DNA from 3 places in the Pseudoalteromonas luteoviolacea genome. Region 2 is predicted to be linked to each of the others. Evidence: predicted binding sites of a transcription regulator. Region 2 holds the regulator's gene; each other region holds the start of a gene.
The links. The regulator FliA, encoded in region 2, starts transcription of late flagellar genes. The targets are predictions, from matches to a motif close to CTAAAGNTNNNNNNNNNNNNGCCGATA.
Positions count from the first base shown of each region.

Region 1 (5,344 bases), 970 kb from region 2:
AGTGTCTCAACCAACCAATTTCTTTAAAGGACGCTAATAGTTAGCATGGCTTGAATGAAGAATAGATTAAGCATTCAAGCCATAATATATTTTGCTTCCTAACATACTTGGCTTTATCCTATTGTGCTGTGGTCTAAAGGCATTATGTGCCAATACCAGATCTTTTATACTATCAACGGACAGCAGCAATGAGCGACTTTAGCTATCAAAACCTCACACCAGATTTGATTCTCGATGCAATCGAAAGTATCGGTATTTATCCTGAATCAGGTCTCCTACCTTTAAATAGTTATGAAAACCGTGTTTATCAGTTTCGTGGAGATGATAATAAGCGTTATGTTGCTAAGTTTTATCGACCAAACCGTTGGTCAAACGAGCAAATTATGGAAGAGCACGCATTTTCAATTGAGGTCGCAGAAGCAGAAGTGCCGGTTGTTTGTCCAATTAGGTGTGACAATGAAAGCTTGTTTGAGCACCAAGGTTATCGTTTTGCATTATTTCCAAGTGTTGGTGGTCGACAATTTGAGATGGACAACTTAGATCAATTAGAAGTGCTTGGCCGCTATATAGGTAGGCTGCATAGTGTTTCAAAAAAATATCGTTTTGCACACCGTCCTAGCATAGATACGGAGAGCTTTTTGACACAAGCGAGCCGAGAAATATTGGCTAGCGAATGTTTACCTCAGACATTGCAATTAGCTTTTTCAACGGTTTTAGAGCAAGTTGCTAAAAAAACAGAAGAAAAGTTCAAAGTTAATGATACGATTCGATTGCATGGTGATTGTCATGCTGGCAATATTCTGTGGTCGCAAGAACAGCTCATGCTCGTCGATTTGGATGATTGCCGCCAAGGGCCTGCTATTCAGGACCTATGGATGATGTTAAATGGTGATCGTCAAAACCAAGCGTTGCAATTGGACACTTTACTGGGTGGCTATGAAGAGTTTAGTGAACTCGATATGACACAATTGCAATTGATTGAACCTCTGCGAGCAATGCGTATGATCCATTATATGGGGTGGTTGGCAAAACGTTGGCAAGATCCTGCTTTTCCAAGGAACTTTTCTTGGTTTGCAACAGACAAATATTGGGAACAGCAAATCTTGGCATTAAAAGAACAATTGGCTGCGCTTGATGAGCCAGCACTTACAATTTATCCATAAAATTTAAGAGAGAAAGTACATGTTGAAATCGATTAAAGTGGCTTTGCTGGCATTGTGTTTGCCAATTGCTGCATTCGCTGCAGATTTTAAAGAAAGTGTTCACTACGAAACACTGTCATTAGAAAAAAGTAAAACACCTAGAGTGGTCGAGTTTTTCTCTTTCTATTGCCCTCACTGCTACAAATTTGAGGGACCTGCTAGAGCCCTGCATGCAAGTCTTCCTGTATCAGTACCATTTGAAAAGATCCATGTGAACTTTTTAGGTGGCTTGCCCCCAGAAGCACAAAGCTACTTAAGCTATGGTTATATTATTGCAAAACAGTTTGGTGTTGAGTCACCAGTCGTGGATCAAATCTTTAAAACTATCCATGAGCAAAATGGTCGTTTTGCGAGCATGAAAGATGTGCAAAAGCTCCTTGAAGCCCATGGCGTATCTGCAGAAAAGTTTGATGCTGCGTTAGCCAGTATGCCAGTCATTTCAGCAGAAAACGCAATGCAAAATGATCAGAAGAGGTTCAGTGAATCAGGTGCACTTAAAAGCGTACCTACCTTTATCGTGAATGATAAATACCGTGTGGTTATTAATTCATTGAAAAGCCAAGCTGAATTTAATGAATTAGTTAAGTATTTACTAGAAAAATAATGGTTGGAGAAGAATATGTTGAAATCAATTAAAGCTGCCCTGTTAGCATTAGTGCTACCATTGGCAGCAAGTGCCACAACCTTTGAAGAAGGTAAACACTATGAAGTGATTGCTGAGCGTGGTACTAAGAAACCTGAAGTGACAGAGTACTTTTCATTTTATTGCCCTGCATGTAATAACTTTGAAGGCTTGATTGATCAGTTTAAGCCTAAACTTGATGAGGGTGTGAAATTTAAGAAAAGCCATGTCGATTTCGTAGGTATCCGCGATCCGGAACATCAGAAAATGATTGCAACGGCATTAGCGACAGCTGAAGTGCTTCCTCAGAAGAATCAAATTGTATCTGCGATGTTCAATCATATTCACACAAAGCGCGGTAGGTTTAATGAGCTTGCTGATATTAAAGATGTATTTGTAGCACAAGGTGTAGATGGCACTAAGTTTGATAAAATGTACAAGAGCTTTTCTGTACGTACTAAAGCATCAAAAATGGCAAGGCAACAAAAACAGCTGCAGGAAAAAGGGGCGTTATCGAGCGTACCAACATTTATCGTCAGTGGTAAGTATAAGTTAGTACTTGGCAGAGAGTCTGGTGTGACAAGCCCAGATGATATTGCAAAACTAATTAATTATTTAGCGAGTAAATAATTTTACACTGCTTAAAATAAAACCCCGCTTTTGCGGGGTTTTTTATAAGTCAAAAAAAGGTTATTTGCGTGTCAAAAATACACCTGATTCTACATGGTGTGTGTATGGGAATTGGTCAAAAATTGCGATTCGAGATATATTATGTGTTTCGCTTAAAATCTCTAGGTCTCTCTCCAGTGTATCTGGGTTGCAAGATATATAGATAATGTTGTCATAATTACTAACCAATCTGCAGGTCAATTCATCCATACCTGCACGCGGTGGGTCAACTAATATTGTTTGGCAATTGTAAGATTGCAGATCAATGCCATTGAGACGTGAAAAGTTACGTTTACCTTGCATTGCATCTGTAAACTCTTCACTCGACATACGAATGATATCAAGATTTGAGACCTTGTTTGCTGCAATATTATATTGCGCAGAATGTACAGATGATTTCGAAATCTCAGTGGCCAAGACGCGGTCAAAATGCTCAGCAAGTGCAATTGAAAAATTACCATTACCACAATACAGCTCAAGCAAGTCGTTCGATAGCGGGCGGGCAATAGATTTAGCCCATGACAGCATTTTCTCATTTACCTTGGCGTTGGGTTGAGTAAAGCTGTTTTCGACCTGCTGATAAGTATATTCAGTGCCATCTACACGGAGTTTTTCTGTGACGAAATCATCACCAAAAACAACTTTTTGTTTTCTAGCTCTGCCAATAAAGTCGATCTTATACGTTTGCTGTAGTTCTGCTCTGAGTGTACTCATTGCTTCATGCCACTTATCGTCAAGCTGCTTGTGATAAAGTAAGCTAATAAGTATTTCGCCACTAAGTGTTGATAAATAATCTATTTGAAATAGCTTACGTCTTAAAGTTTCATTGTTACGCAGCTTTTCCATCATGACTTGCATGAGCTCGTTGACTAAAGGCGCACCTGGATCGAAGCTATCGACACGTATTTTTTCTTTGCTTTGTTGGTCGAACATGATGTGATACAAATCTTCATCATCGTGCCAAACTCTAAACTCACAACGTTGCCTATAATGACTTTTCTCTGAGTCATAGACTTCTAGCTCAGGCGCATTAAAGCGAGCGAATTGTGTGCTGATACGCTGTTGTTTTTCTAAAAGCTGCTGTTCGTATTGCGAAGCATCGATTTTGATCACGGCCATGCTGAGGCTACCTTTATATATTGCAAGGAGGCGCTATTTTAGGGGGCGAGGAACATTTGTCCAGTGCTTACAACTAAAATTGCACTTTTATTGTACAAATCACCTTTAGCTTTGTCACATATGGCCGATAATTAACTGATAGGGTATAGCGGAGAGCAATCATGAAGATCGGACAGTTGAATCAGCTGTTGAACCCAGCAATGCAGCACAATGCGGCAAAAGCTAAACCAAATGTTCCTAACATATCAATAAACTCTGATGTTTATCAGGGCAATAAGTCCCAAGTCGCAGCAAAAGTGCTCGATGACAAGTTGGCACAAGCACTCGGTATTGAGAAAAAAGAAGAGCCTGAAAAACCATTTTTTGATTACGAAGAGATAGTTAAGAATGTACTTGGCTTTGTGCAGGGGGCAATCAATAAAGCAAAAGCGGATGGTCAAGACGACGATACGTTGAAGAGCATGTTAGAACAAGCACGCAAAGGCGTGCAAACGGGAATTGATGAAGCCACAGGAGAGTTGAAAGACTCAGGGCTATTCGATGATGAGATCTCAGAAGGCATAGAAAAGTCTAAAGAGGGGATCTTTGATGGGTTAGATGAATTTGAAAAAGAGCTCTTTAATCCAACGCCACAGCATCTTTCTGTGAGTGCTGCACAGTTTGCGAGTCTTTCGAACAAAGCTGAATATGCATTTACTACGGCAGAGGGGGATGAAGTCGTGATCTCTTTTAGTGATGCATATAGTCAATCTCGAGCTGCAAGTTACGAGCGTGAAGGCAGTAATGTTGGTTTTGCATATGGGGAAAGTTCATCTCAAGAGGTGAGCTTCTCAATCAGTGTTAATGGCGAGCTTAATGAGAAGGAACAAGAAGCGATAAATGCAATGATGGAAGATATTCGTGATGTGAGTGACTCTTTTTTTGCGGGTGAATACGATGATGCATTTGAATTAGCACAAGAGTTGAGTTTGAATAATGATCAAATTACAAACTTTACAATGGACCTCAGGCAAAGCAAAACTTCCGCAGCTATTGCACAATATCAACAAAGCAACCCGATGAAAGAATTAGAACAGGCGTTTGCTCCATTAGATAAACGTTTAGAAGGACTCAATAGCGAAGCGGAATCTTTGGGTTTGCAATCACAGCTTCCTGACATCATGGCATGGATGAATGAAGGCCAACAAAGACTAAACCAATTTTTAGATTACGCGCAAAGTTATTTTAGTGCTTTAAATAGCAAAGAAGAGACACAAAATAGCTAAGCTATTCCAGTGTTGTTTATTTTCTTTGGATAGCGTGGCAAACTTCGAGTCTTGATTGTTTGGAGACTGAAGTTTGCCGCACATACTCATATTTGATTCAGGAATTGGTGGAACAAGCGTCCTATCACACATTAAAAAGAAGTTGCCTTATGCCCAGTACAGTTATGTCATGGATAATGCACTACTGCCATATGGTTTGCAGTCTCAAGAAACAATCAAAACGAGATTAATATCTTTATTAGCTTGGCTTAAAAAGAGCTGTAATCCTGTAGATGTAATCGTCATTGCATGTAATACGGCTTCAACGTATGCATTAGAAACTGCACGCCAATATACCGATATTCCTATTGTAGGAGTCGTTCCTGCGATTAAACCTGCAGCCATAGCCAGTGAAAGTAAACACATAGGACTTTTGGCTACTCCCGCAACTTCGAAAAACGCTTACACGGGTCATTTAGTATCGACTT
Region 1 is NZ_CP015411.1:511,816-517,159, forward strand. It holds gene ccoG (cytochrome c oxidase accessory protein CcoG) at 1-37, shown strand, start outside; gene S4054249_RS02145 (serine/threonine protein kinase) at 189-1,163, shown strand; gene S4054249_RS02150 (thiol:disulfide interchange protein DsbA/DsbL) at 1,183-1,806, shown strand; gene S4054249_RS02155 (thiol:disulfide interchange protein DsbA/DsbL) at 1,822-2,454, shown strand; gene trmA (tRNA (uridine(54)-C5)-methyltransferase TrmA) at 2,515-3,612, opposite strand; gene S4054249_RS02165 (DUF5610 domain-containing protein) at 3,774-4,877, shown strand; gene murI (glutamate racemase) at 5,020-5,344, shown strand, end outside.
Region 1: the regulator FliA is predicted to act here: its motif matches at 3,716-3,742, upstream of S4054249_RS02165 (DUF5610 domain-containing protein).

Region 2 (5,344 bases):
GCTTTTGCAGGCGCAGGTTTTGGAGCCGCTTTGGCTGCTGGCTTAGGTGCCTCGGCTTTTGGCGCAGGTTGCGGCTTAGCTACTGGTGGCGGTGGCGGTGCAGCTTGTGGAGCTTGTGGAGCTTGTGGAGCTTTTGCAGGCTCGGAAGTAGCCTTACTTTCCTCTAAATTCTTTGGCGCTTGACCTTTACCATGAAGTTCATCAAGTAACGCTTCGAAATCTTCATCATTGATTTCGTCATCACCACTTTCTTGTGAACTTGCAGATGCTGTGGGAGCGGCAGGTGCTTCCGGCGAAGCACTCTGAACTGGGGTGTCTTCACTCGACGCAGCACCAAACTTACCAACGCCATGAAGTTCGTCTAGTAAACTATCAAATTCATCATCGGTAATGTCCCCATCATTCGCATTTGCTGGCGGAGTGGACGGTGCCACAGGAGCTGCCTGAGGTGCTTCAACGGCAGGACCATTGCCTGACCCATGAAGCTCATCCAACAAGCTTTCAAATTCTTCTTCTGTAATTTCATCAATGCTATCTGAGGTTGCAGGCTCTGAGCTCTCCTCACTACCTATATCAAACAGCACATCATCTTCAGCTTCCTGGACGGGCTCGGGTGGCGGTGCTTCAGCAACAGGCTCAGCAGCTGGTGTTGAAATTACCTCATCAGCAGATTCTGGCTGACTTAATTTATGTAAGACGTCGAGTAACTCTTGGTCTGCAGGTTCCGGTTGCTCTCGATTTTGTATGCAAGCGAACATGTCGTTAATGGTATCAAGTGACTGTAATATCACGTCCATTAATTCAGGGTTGACAGAGCGTTGGCCTTGGCGCAAAACATCGAAGACATTTTCAGCACCATGACAAGCGTCTACCAGCTCGTTCATACCTAGGAAGCCTGCTCCACCTTTTACTGTGTGGAAGCCTCTAAAAATTGCATTGAGTAGATCTTTGTCATCTGGGTTATTTTCTAATTCAACAAGTTGCTCAGATAACAGTTCGAGTATTTCTCCAGCTTCAACAAGAAAGTCTTGTAAGATATCTTCATCGACTTCAAAGCTCATTATTATACTCTCCTATTAGAAACCCAAACTAGATAACAAATCATCAACTTCATCTTGACCAGACACAACATCGTCTCGTTCCTCAGCGTCAATGATAGGTCCTTCAGGACCCGCTAGTTCATCAGTGGTGGTTTCAACTACTTCTTGTGGTTGTTGAGCCGTGCTAAGTTGACCCACTTCTGACGTGCCAAACACAGTTAAAAGATGAATTAAGCTGTCTTCGACTTCTCTCACCAGTTCTATGACTCGACGAATAACTTGACCAGTCAAATCTTGATAATCTTGTGCCATTAAAACATTGGTCATCAAGGTCTGTAACTCGTCAGTACGGCCTTGTGAAGATTGCATAAAATCATTTAAGTCGTGACAGAGAGATTTAAACTCTCCAAGCTGAATGTCACGACTCATCAACCTATCCCAAGTAGGCTTTATTTCAGAAAGCTCGTCAGCCAACTGTTGAGCAAGCGGTAAACTAGCTTCCACCGCATCCATGGTCTTGTTCGCCGCATTTTCTGTCATTTCCATGACATAGTTTAAACGTTGCTTTGCATCTGGTAAGGCTTCTGTAGTTAAGTCTGATAAACGCGTGTCTAACTCGAAGTTTTTCAACGACTCGTGTAACTGACGTGTCAATTTTCCGACTTCAGCAAATAACTCAGATTGTTCTTTGTTAGTTGCTTCAATTAAAATTTGATCAGCTTTTTCTTGTTCACCATTCTCAAGATACTCAACAAGTTGCTTTGCTTGCTCTAATGTAATTTGTGGCGCAGAGGATTCTGACATAAGCCTATCCTTACTTGTAACTAGCCTAAGCGTTCAAAAACTTTTTCTAACTTAGTTTTCAGTGTTCCAGCGGTAAAAGGTTTAACAATGTAACCGTTTACCCCAGCTTGCGCTGCTGCAACAATTTGTTCTTTTTTGGCTTCTGCAGTTACCATTAATACTGGGATATGCTTGAGGCTATCGTCAGCTCTTATTGCTCGAAGCAAGTCGATGCCTTGCATGCCAGGCATGTTCCAATCAGTAACAACAAAGTCAAATTCTTGATTTTGCAACATTGGAAGCGCAGTGCTGCCATCATCTGCCTCTTGAACATTTGTAAAGCCTAAGTCTCTCAACAGGTTTTTGATAATTCTTCTCATTGTAGAGAAATCATCAACCACGAGAATTTTCATGTTCTTATCCAAAACTTCCTCCGGTGAGGTTTGAACCTATAAAAAAATAAAATGTACTCTAATTTATCCAGTCATTTATCTTGGCTCTGAGTTTAATCATTGCCTGACCATGAATCTGACTAACTCGAGATTCGCTCACATCTAGGATCTGGCCAATCTCTTTTAAATTCATTTCATCGTTGTAGTATAGAGATAAAACCATTGCATCTCTCTCTGGCAACGTTTTAATTGCCTCTACTAACGACTCATTAAAGCGCTCATTCTTAACGTTATTGAATGGTTTGTCTAGCGCTAAATCGCTGCCCGCAGGTGAAATTACGTCTTGGTCGACTCCTAGGTCTTCAATACCAATAATCTTACTTGCATTCACGTCATGTAAAATATGATGGTACTCATCTAAGGGAATATCAAGTTTTTCAGCGATTTCAGTGTCTTTAGGCTCGCGACCTAAGGCGGTTTCTAACTCTGAAATTGCTTCTGCGACCATACGACTATTTTTGTGGACAGAGCGTGGGGCCCAGTCTCCACGGCGTATTTCATCTAACATAGCACCCCGAATGCGGATGCCTGCAAACGTTTCAAAGCTTGCGCCTTTGCTGGCATCAAAATTTTTTGTTGCCTCAATCAAACCTATCATGCCTGACTGAACTAAATCATCGAGTTGAACGCTCGCAGGGAGCCTTGCAAGCAAATGACAAGCAACTTTTTTGACCAAAGGTGTATGACGCTCGACCACCTTGTTGAGGCGGTCTGCTGTTTGATATCCCGCCATTCGATTGACCGGTGTAGCCATAATTACCCGTTAACTAACTGCTCAATGAAAAACTCTAAATGACCTGAAGGCTGATGTGGCACTGGCCATTTCACAGCTTTGCTCGCTAACCCTCTAAATGCCACGGCAGCAGGAGAATTAGGGTAGAGTTCAACAATTGTTTTTTGGCGGCGCGAAGATTTGCGCATGTTTTCATCGAAAGGGATTGTAGCGACGAGTTCCAAGGCAACATCTAAAAATCTATCCGTCACTTTTGAAAGCTTCGCAAAAAGCTCTTGGCCTTCTCGAAGGCTTCTTACCATATTCGCTACAATTTTAAATTTATATACGCCATGCTCTCGGCTTAACACCTTGATCAGTGCATAAGCATCTGTGATCGAAGTCGGTTCGTCACAAACCACGACCATGACATCTTGGGCGGCTCGAGAGAAACTTAAAACCATATCGGAGATACCTGCTGCGGTATCCACAATTAAAACATCGAAATCGTTGCTAAGCTCACTGAAGGCGCGAATTAAACCAGCATGCTCTGCGGGACTTAACTCAACCATATTTTGAGAACCTGAGGTCGCTGGGACAATTCTTATTCCCGCAGGGCCTTCAACCAATATCTCATCCAGCTCACATTCACCGGATAGCACGTGAGATAAGTTGCGCTCTACTCGCAAGCCGAGCATCACATCACAATTCGCTAATCCAAGGTCAGCATCTAAAACTAATACTCTATGGCCCTGTTGTCCTAACGCAATTGCAGTATTTAATGAAACATTAGTCTTGCCGACTCCTCCTTTACCACCAGTTACTGCTATTACTTTTACTCCGTGGTTACTTTTTTGATTCATTTTACGCAGGCCACTTGCTTGATCTAAAACTGTATTAATCATACATTCCTACTGTCTGGGACGCCACTGCTTCACGTCGTGAATGTTGTGCTTTTGTTCTTTTTAAATACAACTGCTCAGCCTTTTTAACTAATTTTTGAGCATTTGCAACACGAATGTCCTCTGGCACTCGCTGTCCGTTGGTAAGATACCCTATTGGCAGACGATTTTGAATCGCAATACTAATAATCTCACCTAAACTTAGACATTCATCAAGTTTTGTAAAGATGCAACCACTCAAATTTACTTTTTTGAAATGGTTAACCGTTTCCTGCAAAACATGCATTTGCGATGTCGCGCTAAGCACCAAATAACTGCGAATATCTACGCGTGAACTGCGCATCAATGTATTCAGTTGCTCGGTTAAACGCAAGTCTCTTTGACTCATGCCTGCAGTATCTATTAATACTAGTCGCTTATTTCGCAAATGATAAAGAACTTCTGCTAACTCATTTGCATCTTTAACTTGCTTAACCGGACAGCCAATAATTCTACCATAAGTTGCTAACTGCTCGTAAGCACCAATTCTATATGTATCTGTGGTAATTAATGCAACTTTATCAGCACCATACTTCTGCGCGCCAAGCGCTGCCAACTTTGCAACCGTCGTTGTTTTACCCACCCCTGTTGGGCCGACCATCGCATAAACACCGCCTTGACGAAGGATGTCATTATTGGTGGTGTGCATCTGATTTACGACCATATTTAAAAGTGCATTCCACGCTTCTTTTCTAGAAACGTCATCAGGTATAAAACATGCCATTTGCTCAGCTACTTCCGAGCTTATTCCCATGCCTTGCAAACGATTGATTAAACAAGCTCTGGTTGGATCTCTGCGATCCATCTCTTGTTTCATTAGACCAGACACCTGATATTCAAGTAATTGACGAATGGCATTCATCTCATCACGCATAGAGCTCATTTCATCTTGAGATGCGCTATTTGTCGTTGGCTGTGCATCTATATCGGCTTCTAATTCGTCACCAAAATCCCAATCAGATGTTAAGGGGTCTGTTTGTTGTACAGGGCGAGTACGTGTTGGGCTAGGCTGAGCCTGCTGAGTCTGCTGAGTCTGCTGAGTTTGGTTATATACTGGTCTTTGCTCTTGCTGAGGTTGGAACAAGTCACCTGTATCAATACCTGACTGTGAAAACATAGAAGCAAGCTCAGGAGAACGAGGTTTTGGAGCTTGACGCTCTAAGAGCGCTTCTAGGCTATCAGCAACTTTTGCCTGTGGCTGTGCTTGAGGGCGACGTGTTTGAGGCTTGACCACTCGAGCTGGTTGACTATACGTTGACTTTTGCGTTGCAGCTGGACCTGGTTCAGGGCGTGCTTCTACTGGTGCAGGTTGAGCCTGTGGTGCAACTCTATCATTATCAATAGCTGCGACAATTTCAACACCGTCAGCTAGTTTTTTGTTTGACATGATTACAGCATCCGCACCTAATTCATCTT
Region 2 is NZ_CP015411.1:1,478,071-1,483,414, reverse strand. It holds gene S4054249_RS06470 (chemotaxis protein CheA) at 1-1,061, opposite strand, end outside; gene S4054249_RS06465 (protein phosphatase CheZ) at 1,077-1,844, opposite strand; gene cheY (chemotaxis response regulator CheY) at 1,865-2,248, opposite strand; gene S4054249_RS06455 (RNA polymerase sigma factor FliA) at 2,295-3,029, opposite strand; gene S4054249_RS06450 (MinD/ParA family ATP-binding protein) at 3,032-3,892, opposite strand; gene flhF (flagellar biosynthesis protein FlhF) at 3,885-5,344, opposite strand, start outside.

Region 3 (5,344 bases), 2.1 Mb from region 2:
TTTGTACCACACGGATGATCCTTTTTGTTCTTCAAGAGAGCCTGATGACAAAAACTATACGATTGATCACTTCTTTATAAAGTTATTGCACATCGAATCTCAAATGCACACAGTGTCAGCAAAGCAAGAAGCAAAGAGGCGAACCGAATTTATGCGTCTATTTCTTAATGAATTAGGCCGCGAAATCTCCCTTGATTGAGTAGGTTACCTTGTCATCCTCTTTACAAATACCACCACAAACAGAGCCAGAGAGAAGCTGCCTATAAAGGCTTCTATGGTAGCTATGAGGCGCGTTATACCTACAGGTGTAATGTCGCCATAGCCCAAGGTTGTAAATGTCACCACGCTGAAATAGAAGCAATTTAGCATTGAATGCAAGTTTTGTTTGATAGGAGCATCTGGAGAAAATTGGATCACATCACCATTGTAATTAATGCCAAGCATAAAGTAACACAGCGCGCACAATAAAATCATACCTAGACTGAAACGGATGACGTTTTCAGGCTTTTCACCATAGCCACACAACATGTCGATAAAGCTTGAGACGAGTCTTTTTTTGGAGTATTTTGGGTACTGCGCATGTCGCATTCGTAACTCGCTGTAAGTATACTTTCCAGCCATTTCAAAAAGCCCTTGCTGCTCAGCGCCTTTTCTTAGCAGTCGGTATATCTCCTCGCTTTGTAAGTAGAGATCTTGCGCCTCCTCGTTATTTTTTTGTTTTGTTGCTTCAATAGCCTGACTTTCTTGGAGTAATTTATCTCCCAGCACGAGGTTATCTATTCTGGTGGCATTGAGCTTTACCCCCAAGATATTGGTATTTTCAATTTTACAGCAATGCAAATTCGCGTCTCTCAAATCTGCTTTCATTAGTGAGGCATTGCGAATTGTACTGTTAAAAAGGTGAGCGCCATGTAAATTTGCCCTGTAGAAATTACCATAGGATAAATCGTAGCCATTATGATCATTAAATTTGACGAGATTAAGGCCTTCAAGATTTGCTCTTTTTAGCTCTAGCCCTTGCAGTAACCCCCCTTTTTTGGCATAACGTTCGAGTTTATGCGATAGCTCTAATCCACTTTTATCGAACTTGGCATCGTGCCAAAAGCAATATCCAGAGCCCATGTCGATTTCTTGGCATTTGTGTCCATCAGGAGATATGTACTGACACTTAGGTTTACTAGTCATGGCAGCCTATTTTTTCCGTAATAAGTATAAAGATTAGCAGCAAATTAGATTGATAGATGAAAAAGCAATAAATTTACTATGAATTTCAATTACCAACTCAAATTGAGTCGCCGTAGAAAAACGGTCGCGATCAGTGTTAAACCGCAAGGAGTTGTTGTCCATGCACCTTATGGTATTTGCGAAAAGTGGTTAAAGGGCTGGTTGTTAAGTAAGCAGGCATGGGTTGAGCAAAAGCAACAACTTGTGACTCAGAAGTTGGACCTTATGAGCGAGCAGCTAGACAGTATTAATATATATGGTCAACCGTTTGCACTCAACTTCGGGGCAACAATGAGTTTTATCGATCACCAAAATACCTGTGTACATCTTCAATCGCTTTTAACGGCAGAACGCACAGAGCAGATACGTGAAATTCATGACTTATTGAGCGCCGAGTTAACAGGCTACTTAGAGGGACGATTACCTTATTTTGAGTCTCTTATGGGCTCGAAATATAAAACACTAAAAGTGAGATTTTATAAAAGGCGATGGGGAAGTTTATCTAGCAAAGGGGTGCTGGCGTTCAACAGCGCTTTGGCGTGTGCGCCAAAATGGGTGATTGATTATGTTATTGTGCATGAGTTAGCACATTATTATGTTATGGCGCACAACCGTGCATTTTGGGACATTGTGAGGCGTTACTACCCTGAGTTTAAAAAAGCGAAAACATACCTGAAGGAGCATGTTAAAGTGATTCAATAAATAGAGATTAAAATATTGAAAAGTAAAAGAAGTGGTGGAGGGAGCTGGATTCGAACCAGCGAAGGCTGAGCCGTCAGATTTACAGTCTGATCCCTTTGGCCGCTCGGGAACCCCTCCATAACAGATTTTAGAAGTACAAAGTGGTGGAGGGAGCTGGATTCGAACCAGCGAAGGCTGAGCCGTCAGATTTACAGTCTGATCCCTTTGGCCACTCGGGAACCCCTCCAATTGTACTTTGTCGTTGATGGTGGAGGGAGCTGGATTCGAACCAGCGAAGGCTGAGCCGTCAGATTTACAGTCTGATCCCTTTGGCCGCTCGGGAACCCCTCCTCAACAACGGCGCTGATAATAACAAAGTTTTTGACGAAGTAAAGAAATGTCCTAAAGTTTTTTCAAAAAATGCCGATAAATTTTTGAATTTAGAATTTTTTGGCGAAAATCCATGCAGATAGAACAATTGTTACTCAAAGAGGCTCAACTCGGTAATGCGTTGAGTATGAGTGTTCATGAATCGAGAAGAGGTGACTTTGCGTTACTGTTGTCTGCATTATCTCAAGATGTATTGGATTTTAGCCAGTTTGATTTACCTCGCAGTGCGGTTGATGAGGTAGATAAATCAGAAGAGTCATTACGCAAAGCACTTCAAGTCGGCCCTAAACAGCCTCTTGCGCCAGAAAAATTTGATTTCTCGATTGGGCAGTACAATCGATATTTTGTTAAAGATGGTGGGTTGGAAGATATCAAGCTAAACGAATGTCTAGATCCAGAACCATTTCATATTCGTGATGATAAGTTACATATTCCCTTGCATATCGTAGAGAATTTGGAACCCGCAGTAAGAGCGAAATTGTATCGCCAAAAACATCCTGAAGTTGATGTAAAAGACAAAGAGATTGATGCAGTGGCATTTTACGACCAACTTTCAAGTGGAGAAATGCAGTCTCAACTTAATGTTGCCGTATAAGCTATCCAAATACCTAGGCAGCTTGATTAGGTTTAAATTGAGCTACCCAGATTTATTTGTTACCCGTGACACTTCTTAAACTTTTTCCCACTTAAGCACGGACAAGGATCGTTACGGCTTACTTTTTTGCTTTCAGTAGGGTAAAGCTCACCATCGAGGTATAGCCACTGATCACCTTCTTTAATAAACCTTGAGCGCTCGTGCAAGGCACTAAGTTGTGTACCTTCTATATAATATGCTTTAAATTCTACATATTGATACTCTGTATTTTCATCTGTATCAATCACGTCTAAATTGATAAATGATACCTGTTTGGCGAATACCAATATATCTTCAACTGTATGGTCACTTCGGGTTTGTGACGCATAGGTATCTAAAATATATTGGCCTTCTTGAGTGCAATATGCACTAAAACGAGAGCGCATTAACTGCTCTGAGTTTATGGGGGTTGTTTGACCTGTAATAAAGGGCTTACAACATTGCTCAAAGGTTTGTGTGTTACCACAAAAACACATAAATGACCTATATGGTTAGTGCGCAAGTTTCGACATCGGTAAATTTGCGTCGCTTTTAAAGCAATACAAAGCTGTTTTTGAGCAGTTAAGACTTCTATGCTCAATTTGCTTTTGTGATAAAACTCCTGGCCATGTAATTACAGCTGCAAAATTACCATTAGACAAAGCGCGATCCAAAGTATGCTCCAAGTTTATCAGATCCTTCTGTTTGAGCACTAGTAGCTTATTTATATCTATCCCATTGCTGTCTAGCATCGTTTTATTGATTGCATGGTCGGGTACAATCAATAGTGTCCAGCCAGCGATAGCATTACATCGGTATAAAATTTTTAATAGCATATCATTGGTGCTTTGTTCATCGTCCGCGTCCAAAACATTAAAACAATCATATTGATTAATGTTTTTTTGCTGTGCGTTAAGGTTCGTTGATATGTGCAACATAATTAAACCACTGATTCTTTATACAGTGTATATACAGTATTTCATACAGTGGTTTTAATCAAGTTTTATTTGATGATTTTTTGTTCTTTTTTCAATCGGAAGATCACCGTTAGATTATTCATGCACTCCAAAATGCATTTGCTGATGTATTTGTTCAAATAATGTCGCTGCATAACACTGGGCATCTATATAACGCTTTGTTGTTAGATGCGGACGAACTTCATTTAGCGTGCTTTGCGCGGCATTATTACCTTGGCTTTGAGCAAGGCTTAACCATGCGACACCGTGGAATACACTTTTAGGAACTCCTTGCCCTTTAATAAAAAGCAGGCCTAAATAGAATTGGGCTTTATTATCTCCAGACATAGCAGCGAGTCTCATCCACTTTGCAGCCAGTGGATATTGTTTTTCTTTGATGTAATAAAGGCCTTTTTTATAAGCTTGCTCGGGCTCTTGTGCTGCTGGCCAGCTGTGTTTAGGGTCTGGCTCTTGAGTCACAAACTCGAGCACATTGAGTAGTTGTTGCTCTAGGTCACCACTGTGCGCTTTTGTTGATAGATTGCTTTTCATACTCACTTCACTTATTACAACTTAGTCTTCATTGTAGCCGATTTTTACTATATTTGTCCGTTAAAGGTCATGATTTATGGTAAAATCGCGGCCCTCGTTTCCATTTAAAATACAAAGACATGCTAGAAAAATTATTTTCGCTCAAGTCGCTACACACGGATGTAAAAACCGAAGTTGTAGCGGGACTCACAACGTTTATCACCATGGTTTATATTGTATTTGTTAACCCAGCAATGCTCGCTGAAGCCGGAATAGATCACGGCGCAGCATTTGTAGCAACTTGTCTAGCTGCCGCAATCGGTTGTTTTATCATGGGCTTTATCGCTAACTATCCGCTTGCCTTAGCGCCAGGTATGGGCTTAAACGCTTTTTTTACCTATGGAGTTGTTTTAGGTATGGGCCATAGTTGGCAGACAGCGCTTGGAGCAGTGTTTTTATCTGGGTGTTTATTTTTATTGTTAAGCCTCTTTAAAGTGAGAGAGTGGGTCATACAAGCTATTCCTGTAGTGTTGAAGCGTGCTATTGCAACCGGTATAGGTGCATTTTTGGCGCTGATAGCGCTAAAAAATGCAGGCATAATCGTGGCAAGTCCTGCAACACTTGTACAGTTAGGCGATATCACCAGCCCAGGCCCTCTACTGGCAATTTTTAGTTTATTTGTAATTACCGCACTGATGTATAGAGAATGGAAAAGCGGGGTTTTGATCAGCATATTGTTGGTCACGGTAATTGCTTGGGCATTGGGTTTAGTTGAGTATCAGGGGATTGTTTCTGCGCCTCCCAGTATTGAACCAACATTTGGTCAGCTAGACATAGTAGGCGCTCTAGAAATATCGATGTTGAGTGTGGTATTCGCATTTCTATTTGTTGATCTGTTCGATACCAGTGGCACATTGGTGGCTGTGACTCAAAAAGCGGGCATTGCAGA
Region 3 is NZ_CP015411.1:3,556,486-3,561,829, reverse strand. It holds gene S4054249_RS15055 (HD domain-containing protein) at 1-199, shown strand, start outside; gene S4054249_RS15050 (ion channel) at 205-1,185, opposite strand; gene S4054249_RS15045 (M48 family metallopeptidase) at 1,264-1,926, shown strand; tRNA gene S4054249_RS15040 (tRNA-Tyr) at 1,959-2,043, opposite strand; tRNA gene S4054249_RS15035 (tRNA-Tyr) at 2,068-2,152, opposite strand; tRNA gene S4054249_RS15030 (tRNA-Tyr) at 2,172-2,256, opposite strand; gene S4054249_RS15025 (VC2046/SO_2500 family protein) at 2,369-2,890, shown strand; gene S4054249_RS15020 (YchJ family protein) at 2,950-3,315, opposite strand; gene S4054249_RS15015 (SulA-like leucine-rich domain-containing protein) at 3,421-3,846, opposite strand; gene S4054249_RS15010 (tetratricopeptide repeat protein) at 3,961-4,416, opposite strand; gene S4054249_RS15005 (NCS2 family permease) at 4,536-5,344, shown strand, end outside.
Region 3: the regulator FliA is predicted to act here: its motif matches at 2,308-2,334, upstream of S4054249_RS15025 (VC2046/SO_2500 family protein).